DNA from 4 places in the Planococcus sp. APC 3906 genome. Region 3 is predicted to be linked to each of the others. Evidence: riboswitches for the same ligand, from Rfam matches in the RefSeq annotation. Region 3 holds a riboswitch; each other region holds the start of a gene.

The links. A riboswitch is a leader RNA that binds a small molecule or an ion and turns the genes downstream of it on or off. The one in region 3 is predicted to bind S-adenosylmethionine.
Region 1: another riboswitch for S-adenosylmethionine. It lies ahead of QMA09_RS05045 (bifunctional homocysteine S-methyltransferase/methylenetetrahydrofolate reductase); the one in region 3 lies ahead of QMA09_RS13630 (methionine biosynthesis PLP-dependent protein).
Region 2: another riboswitch for S-adenosylmethionine. It lies ahead of QMA09_RS00975 (O-acetylhomoserine aminocarboxypropyltransferase/cysteine synthase family protein); the one in region 3 lies ahead of QMA09_RS13630 (methionine biosynthesis PLP-dependent protein).
Region 4: another riboswitch for S-adenosylmethionine. It lies ahead of QMA09_RS05785 (2,3-diketo-5-methylthiopentyl-1-phosphate enolase); the one in region 3 lies ahead of QMA09_RS13630 (methionine biosynthesis PLP-dependent protein).

Annotation. Positions count from the first base shown of each region.
Region 1 is NZ_JASDCW010000005.1:148,061-152,269, reverse strand. It holds gene QMA09_RS05055 (DUF6920 family protein) at 1-415, shown strand, start outside; gene QMA09_RS05050 (aldo/keto reductase) at 530-1,513, shown strand; SAM riboswitch class I at 1,711-1,817, shown strand; gene QMA09_RS05045 (bifunctional homocysteine S-methyltransferase/methylenetetrahydrofolate reductase) at 1,892-3,751, shown strand; gene metH (methionine synthase) at 3,732-4,209, shown strand, end outside.
Region 2 is NZ_JASDCW010000001.1:192,570-196,778, reverse strand. It holds gene metX (homoserine O-acetyltransferase MetX) at 326-1,339, opposite strand; gene QMA09_RS00975 (O-acetylhomoserine aminocarboxypropyltransferase/cysteine synthase family protein) at 1,352-2,641, opposite strand; SAM riboswitch class I at 2,745-2,860, opposite strand; gene QMA09_RS00970 (glycerol-3-phosphate acyltransferase) at 2,994-3,635, shown strand; SAM riboswitch class I at 3,740-3,853, shown strand; gene QMA09_RS00965 (methionine ABC transporter ATP-binding protein) at 3,993-4,209, shown strand, end outside.
Region 3 is NZ_JASDCW010000026.1:15,164-19,372, reverse strand. It holds gene QMA09_RS13650 (STAS domain-containing protein) at 1-76, opposite strand, end outside; gene QMA09_RS13645 (cobalamin B12-binding domain-containing protein) at 54-707, opposite strand; gene QMA09_RS13640 (hypothetical protein) at 727-1,080, opposite strand; gene QMA09_RS13635 (antibiotic biosynthesis monooxygenase family protein) at 1,077-1,382, opposite strand; SAM riboswitch class I at 1,607-1,709, shown strand; gene QMA09_RS13630 (methionine biosynthesis PLP-dependent protein) at 1,789-2,910, shown strand; gene metC (cystathionine beta-lyase) at 2,907-4,079, shown strand; gene ystJ (NADP-dependent malic enzyme) at 4,158-4,209, opposite strand, start outside.
Region 4 is NZ_JASDCW010000006.1:114,487-118,695, reverse strand. It holds gene QMA09_RS05790 (2-hydroxy-3-keto-5-methylthiopentenyl-1-phosphate phosphatase) at 1-405, opposite strand, end outside; gene QMA09_RS05785 (2,3-diketo-5-methylthiopentyl-1-phosphate enolase) at 411-1,625, opposite strand; SAM riboswitch class I at 1,705-1,814, opposite strand; SAM riboswitch class I at 2,339-2,493, shown strand; gene mtnK (S-methyl-5-thioribose kinase) at 2,571-3,755, shown strand; gene mtnA (S-methyl-5-thioribose-1-phosphate isomerase) at 3,755-4,209, shown strand, end outside.

The DNA of each region.
Region 1 (4,209 bases), on a different contig from region 3:
TTCGAAGACTGAAAACAATGCCAAGACGAACCAATCGTCGCTGCAGCGCTATTTGATGGAGTTGGCGTGCTGTCCGGCAGCGGCCTTGAGCTCCTATGTCGATTGGCAGAAGGTCGATGAAACGACGGCCACAGCGATGATGGAATTGAACGGTGTTTCCGGTACCGCGGATTTCCATTTCGATATGCAAGGTGAACTGAAATCTGTGACAGCGCTGCGTTATAAAGACAGCGACGAAGGGGCCGAGAAGATGCTGTGCACCGCGAATATCCTGGGTTATATGGAAGCGGACGGCATCAAGGTGCCGTCAAAGATCGAGATTGTCTGGGACCTGCCGGAAGGGCCATTTACTTGGTACAAATTCGAAGTCAGCGGCGTCCGATACAATGAGCCTGCGCCAACGGGATGGCTTTGAACAGGGAATGAGTTTATCCGTCAAACGACAAGGGAAAAGACAGGTTATGGAATGCCACAGCTAGCAGGCTGTGGTTTTTATTTGTATCAATCTGAGAGAATGGAAGTGTAAAGGATGAATTATCGGAATATTGGCAATACGGATTTAAATGTCAGCGAATTGAGTTTCGGCACGTGGGCAATCGGCGGCGACTGGGGCAGCAACGACGACAGCGAATCGCTGCGCGCACTCGATTACGCCATGGATGAAGGCGTGAACTTTTTCGACACGGCTGATGTCTACGGCGGCGGCCACAGCGAAGAGCTATTGGCCAAAGCGACAAAAGGCAAAGGGTCAGATATCATGATCGCAACGAAATTCTGCCGCGCAGGCGATATCCATGACCCTGCGACGTATTCGGAAGAAAGCGTCACGGCTTATTGTGAAGCGAGCTTGCAGCGCTTGGAACGCGAAACGATCGACCTCTACCAGATCCATTGTCCGCCGATCGAGATCTTGCGCGATGGACGGGTTTTCGAAGTGCTGGATAAACTGAAGGCGCAAGGCAAAATCCGCCATTACGGCGTCAGTGTCGAAACGGTGGAAGAAGGCTTGCTGTGCCTGGAAAATCCCAACGTCAGCAGCCTGCAAGTCATCTTCAATCTGTTCCGCCAGAAACCGCTCGAGGAATTATTCCCGAAAGCGTCGGAGCAAGGCGTCGGCATTCTGGCGCGCGTGCCATTGGCAAGCGGCTTGCTGACCGGCAAATTCAAAAAAGACGCCGAGTTCGAAGAAGCGGACCACCGCAATTTCAACCGCGACGGCCAAGCGTTCAACGTCGGTGAAACATTTGCCGGCCTGGAGTTCAACAAAGGCGTCGACCTCAGCAATGAACTGAAATGGATTGCAGAAGGGCGCGGCAATATGGCGCAAGCGTCGCTGAAGTGGATTTTGGAACACGATGCGATTTCATCTGTCATTCCGGGCTTCAAGAATGTGCGCCAAGTAGAAGACAATCTGAATGCACTTTATGCAAAAGCATATTCAGCCGAAGAGCTGGAACGCCTGTCGCAATTCTATAAAGAAGAAGTGGCTGGAGCAATCAGAGGGCCGTATTAGAATGAGGATTTACGATGGCGCCCTTCACGCGAGTGGGGGGCGTTTTCGTCTGTCTGCATTCAGCCTCCGCACAATATGCAGAAAGTATCCGCTTTCATTTAGAATTAAACAGAAAGTTCTACGTTTTTAGACGAATTCGCTTGACCGGTGCTCTTTATGCAGGTAAGATTTTAAGAATACAAAAACTGCATAGTGAATTCTTATCGAGAGAAGTTGAGGGACTGGCCCTGTGACGCTTCAGCAACCAGCCATTCGTGGTCAGGTGCTAAATCCAGCAGGCACGCAATTGCCTGGGAGATGAAAAGGAACGAGTTTAACGACCGTAAAGCCTTCTTTTTCATGGAAGGCTTTTTTTCTATATACAGGAGGGTGAGCGGCATGAAATTATTGGATGCATTGAAAACGCGCGTGTTGACAGGGGACGGTGCGATGGGGACGCTGCTGTATTCGTATGGCATCGAGTATTGCAACGAGGAGCTGAACCTGCAGCGGCCGGAAATCGTCAGCAAGATCCACCAGGATTACATCAAGGCGGGAGCCGATATCATCCAGACGAATACGTACGGCGCGAACGCCCATAAGCTGGCGCGCTACGGCCTCGAAGAGCAAGTGAAAGACATCAACCTCGCTGCGATTGATATCGCAAAGCGCGCTGCGGCGCCGGGCGGGCAATACGTCTTCGGTACAATCGGCGGCATCCGCGGCATGCGGAAAAGCGATGCCACGATGCAGGAAATCATTGCAATGGTCGACCAGCAGGCGCAGCATTTATTGTCCGGCGATCCGGACGGCTTGCTGCTGGAAACGTATTACGATTTCGAAGAGCTTGCTGCGACGGTCACGCATTTGAAAAACATGACGGATACGCCGCTGATTGCGCAAGTGTCGATGCACGAGCCGGGCATCCTGCAAAACGGCATGTCGCTGAACGATGCGCTGCATCAGCTTGAAGCACTCGGAGCGGAAATCGTCGGCGTCAATTGCCGCCTTGGCCCGCACCATACGATCCAGGCATTCGAAGAAGTATCGCTGCCGGAAAAAGCATTCCTGTCGGCGTATCCGAATGCCAGCTTGCTCGACGTGGAAGACGGCCGCATTGTCTATGAATCGGAAGCCGATTATTTTGGGCGGGCTGCCTTGTTATTGAGAGAAGAAGGTGTGCGCTTAATTGGCGGCTGTTGCGGCACGACGCCGAAGCACATTGAAGAAGTGAAAAAGCGCATGCGCAATTTGGCGCCGGTGACGGAAAAGAAAGTAGTGGCGAGAAAGCCGATTGTCATCCGGGAAGCGGAAGCGCTCGACGTCAAGCCATTGCATGAAAAAGCGAAGACGGAGCGCACAATCATTGTCGAACTCGACACGCCGCGCCATTTGGACGTCTCAAAATTCATCGAAGGCTCGAAAGCGCTGAATGCGGCGGGAGTCGATGCCGTGACGATGGCCGATAATTCGCTTGCTTCGCCACGTATTTCCAATATGGCGATGGGGTCGATTTTAAAGCAGCAGGAAAACATCCGGCCGCTCGCGCACATCACGTGCCGCGACCGTAATTTGATCGGCCTGCAATCGCATTTGATGGGGCTTGACGCCCTTGGGATGCATGATATCCTGGCAGTTACGGGAGATCCAACGAAAGTCGGGGATTTCCCGGGAGCGACAAGCGTCTATGACGTTTCGAGCCTGGAATTGATTCAACTGATCAAGAAACTCAACGAAGGCATTTCGTTTTCCGGCAAGCCGCTGCGCAAAAAAGCGAATTTCTCGGTGGCGGCGGCATTCAATCCGAATGTCCGCGTCGTCAGCCGGGCGGTCAAGCGGCTGGAACAGAAAATCGACAGCGGTGCGGATTATTTCATTTCCCAGCCGGTGTTCACGAAAGAGAAAATCATTGAAATATACGAAGAAACGAAGCATTTGAGCACGCCGATTTTCCTTGGCATCATGCCGCTCACTAGCATACGCAGTTCGGAATTCCTGCACAACGAAGTGCCAGGCATCAAGTTATCGGAAGATGCGCTTGAACGGATGCGCGCATGCGGCGAAGATAAGGACCGGGCGACCGCTGAAGGCATTGCGATAGCGAAGGAATTGATCGATACGGCGGCGGGGCTGTTCAACGGCATTTACTTGATCACGCCATTTTTCCGTTACGAAATGTCCGTGGAATTGATCGATTACATCAGGCAACTAGATTTGCAGAAAGAAGGCGAAAGCAGCCATGTCCAAAACACTTATTGAACAACAGCTTGAAAAACGGATCCTGATCATTGATGGCGCGATGGGAACGATGATCCAGAACGCCGATTTGTCGGCGGAAGATTTCGGCGGCGAGGAATTCGACGGCTGCAACGAGTACTTGAACATCGTGCGGCCGGACGTCATCGAAGGCGTCCACAAAGCCTATTTGGAAGCGGGAGCAGACATTCTTTGTACGAACACGTTCGGCGGGACGCCTGTGGTCTTAGACGAGTATGGGCTTGGAAACCAGGCAGCGGACATCAACCGCCGCGCTGTGGAAATTGCCAAGAAAGCGGCTGCTGCTTATTCCACCCCTGAATGGCCGCGCTTTGTTGCAGGTGCAATCGGGCCGACGACGAAAACCTTGTCGGTGACAGGCGGCATCACGTTCGACGCCTTGCGCGAAGATTTCCATGTACAGGCGAAAGCGCTGGTTGAAGGCGGAGCGGATTTGATCT
Region 2 (4,209 bases), on a different contig from region 3:
TACTATGTATGAATAACACCACTTCAAATCTTTGTCAAAAAAACCCAATTTTATAAATCAATAAAATTACTACCAAAGACCCCATGCCAAAAGGCTTAATAGCTCCCAAATCTGATTTTGACGATTTTATCCCTCGTGAAACTAGGTCATTCCTCCCCGCTTATTTTATTATTCAGCAAGTACCCGTTTTATTTAACTGTAAACATATTCCTTATTAATCATTTTCACCTATTTTTGATAAATATTATCTCGGTTTAAAGATGCATGGAACAAGGATATTTTTCCATCATTTACTTTGAGTTTAAGGCAAATAAAAAAGCTTATGCTATTGCATAAGCTGGGGAATTGGCAAGCTATTCAATTTTTTTGAAATGTGATGGTCCCATTTTTCAAATTCGACCAGAAAACCATCGTGCCCGAATTGGGTATCGACGATTCCCCACGAAGCATTTGGCTGGCACTTTAGCCATGGCACCATCCCTTCGCTCGGATAAAGCAAATCGTGGGTATAGGAAAGAGAGAAAACCTCAACTTCCAGCCGAGCTTCTGAAACATCGTGTGTATTCATTGCTTGCAGCAAAGCTACATAGCTATTGGCATCGAAGCGCTTTGCCAGCTTCTGGCCTTGATAGGCCAAATACGACTCCACTTCAAAAATTTCGCCGCGGGTTGAACGCCTGAAGCGCTCGTTGAACATTCCGCCGCTCCGATATGTCACCATCCCTGCCATGCGAGCCACTTCAAAGCCTTTCAGCTCCGCGGCGTCCCCATAGTCTCCCCCATTGAACTTCGGATCGTTGATGATTGACTGAATGCCGATAAAATTGAATGCTACACCGAAGTCACTGTAAGCCGGCGTGACAGCAAGGGGGAAAATCGCTTTGGTGAATTCCGGATAACTGCGTCCCCACTCCAAAGTTTTCATGCCGCCAAGCGATCCGCCAATGACCGCTGCAAGGCCGGTTATGCCCAACTCCTTTAAAGCCGCGTATTCTGCATTCACCATATCACGGATTGTGATGGCCGGAAATGCAGCACGGTAAGGGGTTCCAGTGTGCGGATTGATGGACAAAGGTCCAGTAGATCCGCTGCATCCGCCCAGCACATTGAACGTGATGACCTGGAACTTATTTGTATCTACGGCTTTTCCTGGCCCTGCCAAGCCTGCCCACCAGCCAGGATTTTCTGCAGTGCCGACAGCAAACTGATCGCCTGTCAAAGCATGGCATACAAGGACCACTGGGGCACCATTTTTTCCGCAGCGTTCATAGGCAAGTTCGACATTTTCAAGGATTTCTCCTGACTCCAGGACCAAAGATCCGATCGATACGCTAGCCATTCTGCATTCCTCCTATACGTTTTCCAGAACTGAAGCTTGTATCGCCTGTTCCAGGTCCGCAATCAAATCTTCCGGATTCTCAAGCCCGACCGACAGGCGGATCAACTCTTCTGTTACGCCCGATGATTCAAGTTCCTCTTTAGACAATTGCTGGTGCGTCGTCGATGCCGGATGGATGATCAACGATTTCGCATCGCCGACATTGGCGACATGCGACCACAATCCAACGCTGTCGATCACTTTCCGGCCGGCTTCACGCCCGCCTTTAACGCCGAAATTGACGATGGATCCGTAGCCGTCTTTCAAGTATTTTTTGGCCAGTCCATGTGATGGATGATTTTCAAAGCCGATAAAATTAACCCATTCGACCTGCGGATGATCTCTTAAATATTCCGCGATAGCTTGGGCATTGCTGTTATGGCGGGGAATCCGCAAATGCAGCGTCTCCAGCCCCTGTAAAAATGCATGAGCACTTTCTGCACTTAAAGAAGGGCCGAAATCACGCAGCAGCTGGACGCGCAATTTAGTTGCAAAGGATGCGCCTTCTGCATCGATTCCGTAGCGGATGCCGTGGTAGCTTTCGTCTGGCTCCGTGTAGCTTGGGAATTTCGGATTGTTCCAATTGAATTTCCCGCCATCGACGACCACACCGCCGATTGTCGTGCCATGGCCGCCAATCCATTTTGTCGCCGAGTGGATGACCACATCAGCTCCGAATTCAATCGGGTTGCTGCCGTAAGGCGATGCAAATGTATTGTCGATCAATAATGGAATGCCGTTTTCATGAGCGATAGACGCCACCTTTTCCACGTCGAAGACATTCAGGCTCGGATTGCCGATAATTTCGCCAAATAACGCTTTCGTCTTATCGGTAATTGCGCTGCGGAAATTTTCCGGATCTTTGCCGTCGACAAACTTGACTGTAATGCCGTACCTTGGCAATGTATTTGCGAAAAGGCTGTAAGTGCCGCCGTACAAATTGCTGTCCGCGACGATCTCATCGCCCGCTTCCGCTACATTCAAGATTGAAAAAGCGATGGCTGCCATGCCGGATGCCAATGCCACAGCTGCAGTGCCGCCTTCAAGCAGCGCCACACGCTGTTCGAATACGTCGACTGTCGGGTTCATGATGCGTGAGTAGATATTGCCAGCTTCTTTTAAGCCGAATAAATTCTGCGCATGCTCTGTATCTTTAAACACATAGGAAGTTGTTTTGTAAATCGGCACTCCTCTTGATCCTGTTACGGGATCGGGCTGCTGGCCGCCGTGCAATAAAAGAGTTTCAGGTTTAAAATTCGTCATTTCTATTCCTCCTAATTTTTTATAGATAGAAACCAAGGTTGAGGAGGGAACAGAAAAAGCCCTCTTCGGTTAAGAAGAGGGCCGTCATATACGGGTATACCTCCTCTCATCTGCCAGATCCCGTCGTGCCGGATCTGTAGGATTTAGCACCTTTCCAAGCTGCGCTTGTTGGTTGCTGGGCATCACAGGGCCTATTCCCTCCGCCTCTCTTGATAAGAGTATTCAGATTTAGTTTTTCATCTTGTTGTGAAGTATAAAAAGAATGGAAAGCAATGTCAAGCATAAAATTCGAATAATTTTGAAACTTCGAAGCGCCTATTGCGTTAAAATTAAAGGAAGGAGGAGAAGGCAGATGTTATTTTGGACGATTTCAGCACTCATATCAGGTTATATCATCGGTTCTTTGCACGGCTCCCTTATCTCCCAGCTGTTGACGGGCGTCAACATCAAAAAAGAAGGCGTCAAAAATTCCGGGGCATCGAATGCCGCGATCGTGCTTGGTTGGAAATACGGCGCACTCGTTGCCGTTCTCGATATTGCCAAAGGCATTCTTGCGGTTGCAGGATTCCGGCTGCTGCTGGACGCCTCCGCGCTGCCGGATGGTACGGTCTGGACTTTATTGTTCACTATTGGCGCGGGCGTCGTGTGCGGCCACAACTTTCCCATCTACATGAAATTCAACGGCGGCAAAGGAACTGCGCCGCTCATCGGTGTAATGCTGGCGCTCGATTGGAGATTCGGAATTGCCGGCTTGCTTCTATTGGTCATCGTTTCACTTGCCACCGATTACCTTGTGGCTGGTGTACTCGTTCTTTACGTCACGCTGCTCGCCGTGGCGGTGTTTCCGGCTGACGGATTCTGGCCTGTAGCCATCGCCATTCTGCTGTTTGCGATGTCGATTTGGAAGCATACAGAGAATATTGCACGCGTTAAAGATGGCACGGAAAAAAGGGTTTCTGCCGTACTGCGTAAAAAAACGGCTGGCTCTGCTTAAGCAGGTGCCGGCAGAATCGCGCCAAAACTTTTTTCGGGAATTTAGTTGACTTTTACAACAGCCCCCTTTAAAGTAAGCATTACAAATCGAATACGTACATCACTTTCTTATCCAGAGAAACCGAGGGACAGGCCCTATGACGTTTCGGCAGCGGATTCGCTTCATGCGAAAACTGTGCTAATTCCTGCAAATGCATCCGTGCATTTGGAAGATGAGAACGAGATGGTTTCATGCCGAAGCCCTCTTTTTTTCTGTTGGATTAAGAAAAAAAGAGGGCTTTTTATCGTTCACTTTTGGAAAGATTGATCCGTACCGAAAAGGTTTGCATAGAATCACCAGCTTGAGGAGGCGCTTTACATGATTCAATTCGAGGAGGTCACCAAAACCTACCAATCCGGAAAACAGGAAATCCACGCTTTGAACGGCATCGATTTGACTGTCGAGACCGGAGAAATATATGGTGTCATCGGTTTCAGCGGCGCCGGAAAAAGTTCACTGATCCGCACCGTCAATTTATTGGAACGGCCGACTACCGGACGCGTGCTGATCCACGGCAAAGACATTCTGGCCTTGT
Region 3 (4,209 bases):
AGCTTATTACGGAAAGGCTATTGTTCAATTGAATCGCCGGGAGTGGCAAACCGTCAAATTGATATCCCGTATTCATCTTGCGGTTCCTCTCCCATCGTCAGCCAGCGTTCCAACTGGTCTAAATCTTTAATGACAATTGCACCTTGTTCATGCAGCGCAGCCATATTGGCTTTTGACACTGCTCTGCCGCCAAATACGACCGTCGGCGCCGGTTCAAGTGCAAGAAATTCCTTGATATACGCTTTAATCGTCGGCAATCTGTAGACAAGTGCTGCGGATAACGCGATAACATCCGGCTGCCAGCGAGTTGCCGCTTCGACAGCGTGGCTGAGCGGCATGTTCGGCCCCAGGTATTTGACTGACCAGCCATTTTCCCTGAACAAGCTAGAAACCATCTTCAAACCGATATAATGGTCTTCGCCTTCAGGTCCGAGCACCATCACTTTCCGCGCCTCGCCTACTTCGGCCTGGCCACGATTTTCAACCGCAGTTACGACGAAATCGCAGATCGCCGTTGCTAAATGTTCATCGGCAACGGTTATCTCATTATTTTCCCACAGCTCGCCGACATGGTACATCGCCGGCGTCAGCAATTGATCATATAAATCTTTTTGGCTATGGGTTTTCAGGAATGTACGGATATGTCCGATAGCGTCCCGATCATTGCCCTCTAGAAATAATTCCGCTAATTGCACTGGATGAATCATAGATTCCACCTCCTTAAGGTTACCGGGCGGAAAGCTCTTTATTTGCACACGCTAAGCACGCAATCATAAACTCTTCCTCTTTGGCATTCACATTTCCGGGCAAAACATTGATGAGCCGTTCAAAATTATCGACAATCAAAGCTGTTTCAACGTTGCGGCTTGTCAACACCGTTTCAAGCCATTTGCTGTAATCAATGAAAACCTGTTGGTCCTGCAGTTCGAACGCAGTTTCCAGATGATCAAGATGATGCATATTATCTTCTTCGGTGCGCAAAAAGCCGCGCTCCCCGAATCTTTCCCATAAGTTCGGATACGCTTCGTAGATGCTTTTAGCCGTATTCGAAGCAATTTGTATTTTTACATCCCGGTTCATTCGGCCACCACTTCGTATTGGCGGACTTTCGGCGCTATGCCTGCCAATTGCTGGTCCGGGTAATGCTTTTCAAGCTCATGGATTTCCTTGAACTCGTCGCTTCTCACCCATTGGAGATATGCTTCTTTCGATGCCCATTCAAGATGCACCGTCAATTCGTTCAATTTTTTCGTATTCTGAATCAGCCGGAAAGAAACAAATCCTTCAGCCTTATCCACACGGCGGGACCGTTGCTGGTAAATGGCGATCAAATCATCTGTTTTCTCTTCCGGCACCGTTACAGTGGACGTTACAATATACATCGAAAAGCCCCTTTCCGCTAAATTCTACTGTATAGTATACCCTTTCGACATACGAATTAACAGCAATACAAAGCTTCTTCGAAAAGCTGTGCACTTTCAGTTCCTTTATTTCTGCCTGCTGGCTGTTAGTTTTTTAACAATTTCCACTTTTCTCTTGTAATATTTGCTCTAGTGTATTAAAGTAATCTTTATCCAAATAACACACATAAAATTTCATAATTTATTTCTTATCTAGAGAGACGGAGGGATTTGGCCCTGTGAAGTCTCAGCAACCAGCCTTTTGGCTACGGTGCTAATTCCAATAGGCTTCGGCTTAGAAGATGAGAAGAATTTGTTCCCAAACAGGGGCTTTCTTCTTTATTCGAGAAGAAAGCCCCTGTTTTTTCATTTTGAAAGGATGATTCCCATGACAAAATTCGGCATTGAAACCCAATTAGTGCAATTAGGCAATAAAACAGATAAAACGACAGGCGCTGTCAGCACCCCCATTTATTTATCGACTGCGTATGAACACGAAGGGCTCGGCAAATCGACCGGCTATGATTATACGCGCACGAAAAATCCGACGCGTTCCGTGCTGGAAGAAGGCATCGCCGCTCTTGAAGGTGCGGATGCCGGCTTTGCCTGTAGTTCCGGAATGGCGGCAATCCAGCTGGTGCTGTCGCTGTTCCGGCCGGAAGACGAATTATTGGTGCCTGAAGATATTTATGGCGGCACTTATCGCCTGCTCCAGCATTATTCGGAAATTTACAATATCCGCACCGTCTACGCAGATTTCCATGACGTCAGCCATACTGAAAGCTTGATCACCGATAAAACGAAAGCGTTGTTCATCGAGACGCCGACTAATCCATTGATGCAGGAAATCGACCTTGCCGCTTACGGAAAACTGGCTAAAAAACATGATTTGCTGCTCATTGCCGACAACACCTTCTTAACGCCTTATCTTCAACAGCCGATCGCATTAGGCGCAGATATCGTCTTGCACAGCGCGACAAAGTACATCGGCGGCCACAATGACGTGCTCGGCGGCCTGGTTGCCGCTAAAGGCGAAGCGCTTTGCGAGAAATTGGGCGTACTCCACAACTCAGCTGGCGCAGTGTTGTCGCCGTTCGATTCCTGGCTGTTGATCCGCGGCTTGAAGACGCTGCCGCTTCGCATGAAACAGCACGAAAAAAATGCACGCGAAGCTGCCGCATTTCTGGAACATCATCCTTCAGTTACGGATGTCCTGTATCCCGGCAAAGGCGGCATGCTGTCATTCCGCTTGCAAGACGCCGCATTAGTCGGGCCGTTTCTGGAAAACCTGGAACTGATCACGTTCGCTGAAAGCCTCGGTGGTGTGGAAAGTTTCATCACTTATCCTGCCACCCAGACGCACGCCGATATCCCTTATGAAGAGCGGACGCGCCGCGGAATTTGCGACCGCCTGCTGCGCTTTTCCGTTGGCATCGAAGAAAGTGAAGACCTGACAGCCGATCTGACGCAAGCATTCGCAAAACTGGACAAGGAGGTCCTTCATCTATGACACATTTGGAAACCCAATTCATCCACGCTGCCGGCGTCGACAAAGAAACCGGAGCGGTCAATGTTCCGATTCATTTGTCTTCCACCTACCATCAGCCAAGTTTTGACGAATTCGGACCGTTCGATTACAGCCGCTCCGGGAACCCTACACGGTTAAAACTGGAAGAAACCATTGCCAAACTCGAAGGCGGTACACGCGGATTCGCTTTCGCTTCCGGCATGGCTGCCATTTCCTCCGCATTCATGCTGCTGTCGGCTGGCGATCACGTCCTTGTATCGGAAGATGTCTACGGCGGCACTTACCGTTTTGTAACGGAAGTGCTTACCAAATTCGGCATTTCCTACAGCTTTGTCGACATGACTGACCTCAGCGAAATGGCCGCAGCAATCAAGCCCAATACGAAAGTCGTATACATTGAAACACCTTCCAATCCGGTCATGAATATCACCGACATTGAAATTGCAGCTAAATTAGCAAAAGCCAATGGCTGCCTGACATTCGTCGACAATACATTCATGACGCCGCTGTATCAGAACCCGCTTGCTTTGGGGGCAGACGTCGTCTTGCACAGTGCGACGAAATTCCTTTCAGGCCATAGTGACATTATCGCAGGGCTCGCAGTCGTCAAAGATCCGGAATTGGCGGATCGCCTTGGTTTTATTCAAAATACCTTCGGTTCGGTTTTAGGAGCACACGATTCTTATACTTTGATCCAAGGCATCAAAACGCTTGGCGCACGCTTGAAGCAATCATCTGCTTCCGCTCGTGTCATTGCGGAATATCTGCATAGCCATCCCGCCGTGGAAGAAGTCTATTATCCCGGATTCACGTTCCATCCCGGCAATCCGATCCATGAGCGCCAGGCACGCGATGCAGGCGCAGTCGTATCGCTGCGCCTGAAGGACAAAGATGCCGCACGCATTTTTGTGGAAAGCCTCGAAATTCCGGTTTTCGCGGTAAGTTTAGGCGCCGTCGAAACCATCCTTTCGTATCCGGCGACGATGTCCCATGCGTCAATGCCGAAAGAATACCGCGAAAAGCGCGGCATCACAGACGGCGTCCTGCGGTTATCGGTCGGCCTTGAAAACCGTGACGACTTGCTGGAAGACCTCGAACAGGCTCTGCAAAAAGTCCGACGCGCAACAAAGACTCCTGAGCTGGTGAAATAAATTCACACATGCTGATGCAATCCAAAATTCCAGAAAAAAGCCGCCCATTCTAAAAGATGAATGGGCGGCTTTCTTCTATTATATACTTTTTCCTGAAAGAGCTTCCTGTGCAGCGGAGGCATTCGTGCCA
Region 4 (4,209 bases), on a different contig from region 3:
GTTTGGAAATTCAAGGCGGATCGACTCTCCCGAGAAATCCGCTCCGTTGCAATAAACCCCTGAAAAAGGGCCGAACGGTTTAATGAGCGGGTGGACAAAAAAGTCGATGCCTCCGCTGACGACATAAAGCGGAATTTCACGTTCGCGCGTGTAGGCGACAAAATCAGCAAAACCTTCGCGGATTTGCGCCTGCTCCAGAACAAATTCGATCACTTCATCTTTTTTGGCGGCCGGCAGCAGCGAGAACATTTGCGCCACGCCATCGCGGATGGAGATTTCCTGGGACAGGATTCGGTCTTTTATTGGAGTCCATCCCGGTGGATCAAAATGCTGAAGGATGGCGATGATGTTGTCTGAGTTGGTGATGGTGCCGTCAAAATCACAGAAGATGACTGTTTTATTCATGCTTATTACCCCCACATATCCAATGCTGTTTTTAATTCGTGATGGTGTTTGGCGGCTTCGTCAAGTGACTGTCCGTTCAGCACGGCGTCAATTGCCTGGCGGAATGCTTTGCCGCCGCCAGCCGCGCCGTCCGGATGGCCATGGACGCCGCCGCCTGCGTTGATGATGCTGTCAGTGCCGAAATCTTCGAACAGCTGTGGCACAAGGCCGGGATGGATGCCGGCTGAAGGCACCGGGAAAGTGCGTTTCAACGGGCTTGCTTTCACCAGTTCTTCGCCAAGCGCCAAGGCCTGGCTCTTTTCAAGTGCAACACTGCCGTAAGGGGAGGGGAACAACGAGAAGTCCGCTCCGGCAATGCGCGTCAATTTGCCGAGTGCGAGTGCGGTCGCCAACCCATAAGTCGGAGAAGAAGTGAAAGCGCCGCTGAATGCCGGATGGGCCATCAATGGGAGCCGGATGTCCGGGTCTTCCGCCAATTCCTGCAGAACGTCGAGCCCGTAAGCATGGACATTGAACAGCAGCGCGTCAGCCCCCCGTTCCCGTGCTTTTTTCGCTTTGTCGCGAAGCGTGGACGTGCGGCCGGAAAGATTCACGGCATACAAGGTGCGGTGGCCGGTTTCCTCGAACACAGCCTGCAGCACTTCTTTGCCAGCGGTAATCCGCTGTTCGAATGGCGTCAACGGATTGTCAAACAGGATTTCGTCGTCTTTCACAAGATCGACGCCGCCGAGCGCCTGCTGCCGCAGCTGGGCTTTCAAAAATTCCAAGTTCCGGCCGATTACGCCTTTGAAAATACTCATCACAAGCGGCCGGTCCTGGACGCCAATCAAACTGCGGACGCCTTCGATGCCGAATTGCGGCCCAGGGAAATGCCCGAGCAGTTCATCGTCGAAAGCTAAATCGAGCAGCTTCACTTCGCCGTCGAGCGACAGCTTTCCGAACACCGTGGTCAAAATGGCCGGCAGGTCCGGCGAGAAATTCGCGCTCGGATACGAGATTTTCGCTTCCGCGCGGATCAGTCCCGGGTTCAGCGGATGCGGTGCATCTTCAAACTCGGTGACCCAGATTACTTCACCTTTATGCTGTTTTAATTGCTCCTGCTCGAGAAGCGGCAAATCAGTCCACGAACCGATCGTCAAGCCAAGCGCGATGCCTTCCGCCTTTTTTTCAAATGAACCGGGTTTTCCGTAAAGTTGGTATGTCGCTGTCAATCTGCTCAAATCATCCACACTCCGTTTAAATTAATTGGAAATAGAAAAAAACCTCTTCAAACAAGAAGAGGTTAATGGGCTTAACAACTTCTTATTTCTCAGCCTGTCAAACGGGCTGCAAGAATTAGCACCGTGTCCATTGCTGGACCGGTTGCCGGGTGTCATAGGGCTTGTCCCTCCACCTGCTCTGAATAAGAATGCGTATTCAATTGGTTTCGCTATACAAAGTAATTCTGATTATTCCACGATTAAAACTTTCTGTCAATAATTATCTGTAAATTGTGGGTGAGGAAAAGTGGGATATTCGACCGATATTCCGCAAAACAGCTTCGCTTGCCGCGGGCGAGCGCCAAGCCTCCTCAGTCGCTTCGCTCCCTGCGGGGTCTCGGCTGTCTCGCTTTCCCGCAGGCGTCTCCGCTGTTTTGCTCCATATCTCGAGAGTCTATAGCAACTTCAGAAAGTGTATCTTTCGTGTTCTTTGTTAAAAGAAATGAAACACTATTATAAGTTTTAACATTGAATGAAGCGGAAGGCGGCGACACCTGCGGGACTAGCCTGTGCTGAAGACCCCGCAGGAGCGAAGCGACGAGGAGACTGAAGCCAGGCCCGCGGTAAGCGTCCGCCTGAAGCGAAACGAAAAGGAATATTGAAAAAAGTTATTGACACTCAATTCTGAATCGTGATAGGATTCTTTTCAAACAGCAAACACATATGCAACAACACTCTTATCAAGAGCAGGCAGAGGGATATTGGCCCTATGACGCCCAGCAACCGACCGTAATACCTTCGTGAGAAGGGGCGCTTCAGCGCCGGGATGAAGATCCCGCAAGGCACGGTGCTAATTCCATCAGAAATATACATTTCTGAAAGATAAGAGGCAGGGAAACTATATTTCTGAGCCTCTTTCTTTTGGGAAAGAGGCTTTTTATTTTGCATTCGAAAGGTAGATGACATATGGCAATAGCAGCTAAACAATACGAAGAATTGACAATAGAAACGGCGGTGGCGCTTGCGAGAACGCATTATCCATTCCCGGAAGGCGCGGCATTGCAATGCGACGAAATCGGCGATGGCAATTTGAATTACGTGTTCCGCGTGGCGGACCCGGAAAGCGGCAAGAGTGTGATTTTGAAACAGGCGCTGCCGTATGCGAAAGTTGTCGGCGAAAGCTGGCCGCTGACCTTGCAGCGCGCGCAGATCGAGGCGGACGCCCTTCGGAAACACGGCGAGTTCGTGCCGAATCTGGTGCCGGCGGTATATGCCACGGACGCGGTTTTGGCATTGACGGTGATGGAAGACTTGTCGCATTTGACGATTGCCCGTGAAGGCTTGATTGCCGGAAAGGCGTATCCGCAGCTGTCGACGGACATCGGCGAATACTTGGCGCGCACCTTGTTCCAGACATCGGATTTTGCGCTTCACCCTTTTGAGAAGAAAAAGCTCGCTGCGGCGTTCTCGAATCCGGAGCTTTGCAAGATCACCGAAGACCTCATTTTTACAGATCCGTTTTTCGACAATGAAACCAACGATTTCGAACCGGAGCTGAAAGGGGCTGTGGAAGCGTTATGGGCCAACAAGGCGCTTCAGCTGGAAGCGGCGAAATTGAAGTTCAGCTTTTTGACCGAAGCGGAAGCGCTGCTGCATGGCGACCTCCATACCGGCAGCATCTTCGCGAGTGACAGCGAAACGAAGGTCATCGATCCGGAATTCGCTTATTACGGGCCGATCGGCTTTGATGTCGGCTTATTCCTCGCCAATTTGATTTTCCAATCGCTGACACGCAAGGGGAATCAGCGCAAAGTGATCCTTTCGCATATTGAACGGACATGGGAAACGTTCGAGGCGCGGTTCACGGACCTTTGGGAAAACAAAGGCATTGAATCTTTCCAGCAAACGGCAGGCTACCGCGAGTTCATCATCGAGAAGATTTTCCGGGATGCTTTGGGCTTTGCGGGCTGTGAATTAATTCGCCGGACGATCGGCTTGGCGCATGTAAAAGATTTGGACGGCATCGAAGACGACAGCCGCCGCATCGAGTTGAAGGAGCGGGCATTGCAGTTTGGCGAAAAGCTGATTTTGCAGCGTGCTGAAGTGAAGAGCATCTATGAAGTGACAGCGTTGATCGGGGAGGCGGAATAATGGCAATCCCGTTATCAATTTCCTGGCAAGACGGCAAGCTGACGATTTTGGACCAGCAGAAACTGCCGCATGTAATCGAGTACGTGGCGCTGGAAACCTTGGAAGATGTCTATGACGCGATTTTATCGCTGAAAGTGCGCGGCGCACCGGCAATCGGCATCGCCGCTGCATATGGACTGGCGCTCGCGGCGGTGCGACACGACACGGAAGAACTTCAGACCTTTTTCCACTTAGTCGAAAAAGACGCGGCGCACTTGGGCAGCTCGCGCCCGACAGCGGTTAACTTGGTATGGGCGCTGGATCGGCTGACAGCGAAAGTGAAGGAGGCTGCCACCGTAGAGCAGGGGAAAGTGCTGCTGCTCGAAGAAGCGGTGCGCATCCACGAAGAAGACGAAGCAGCGTGCCGGAAAATCGGCGAATACGGCCTGGCTTTATTGGAAGGCAAAACGCGCGT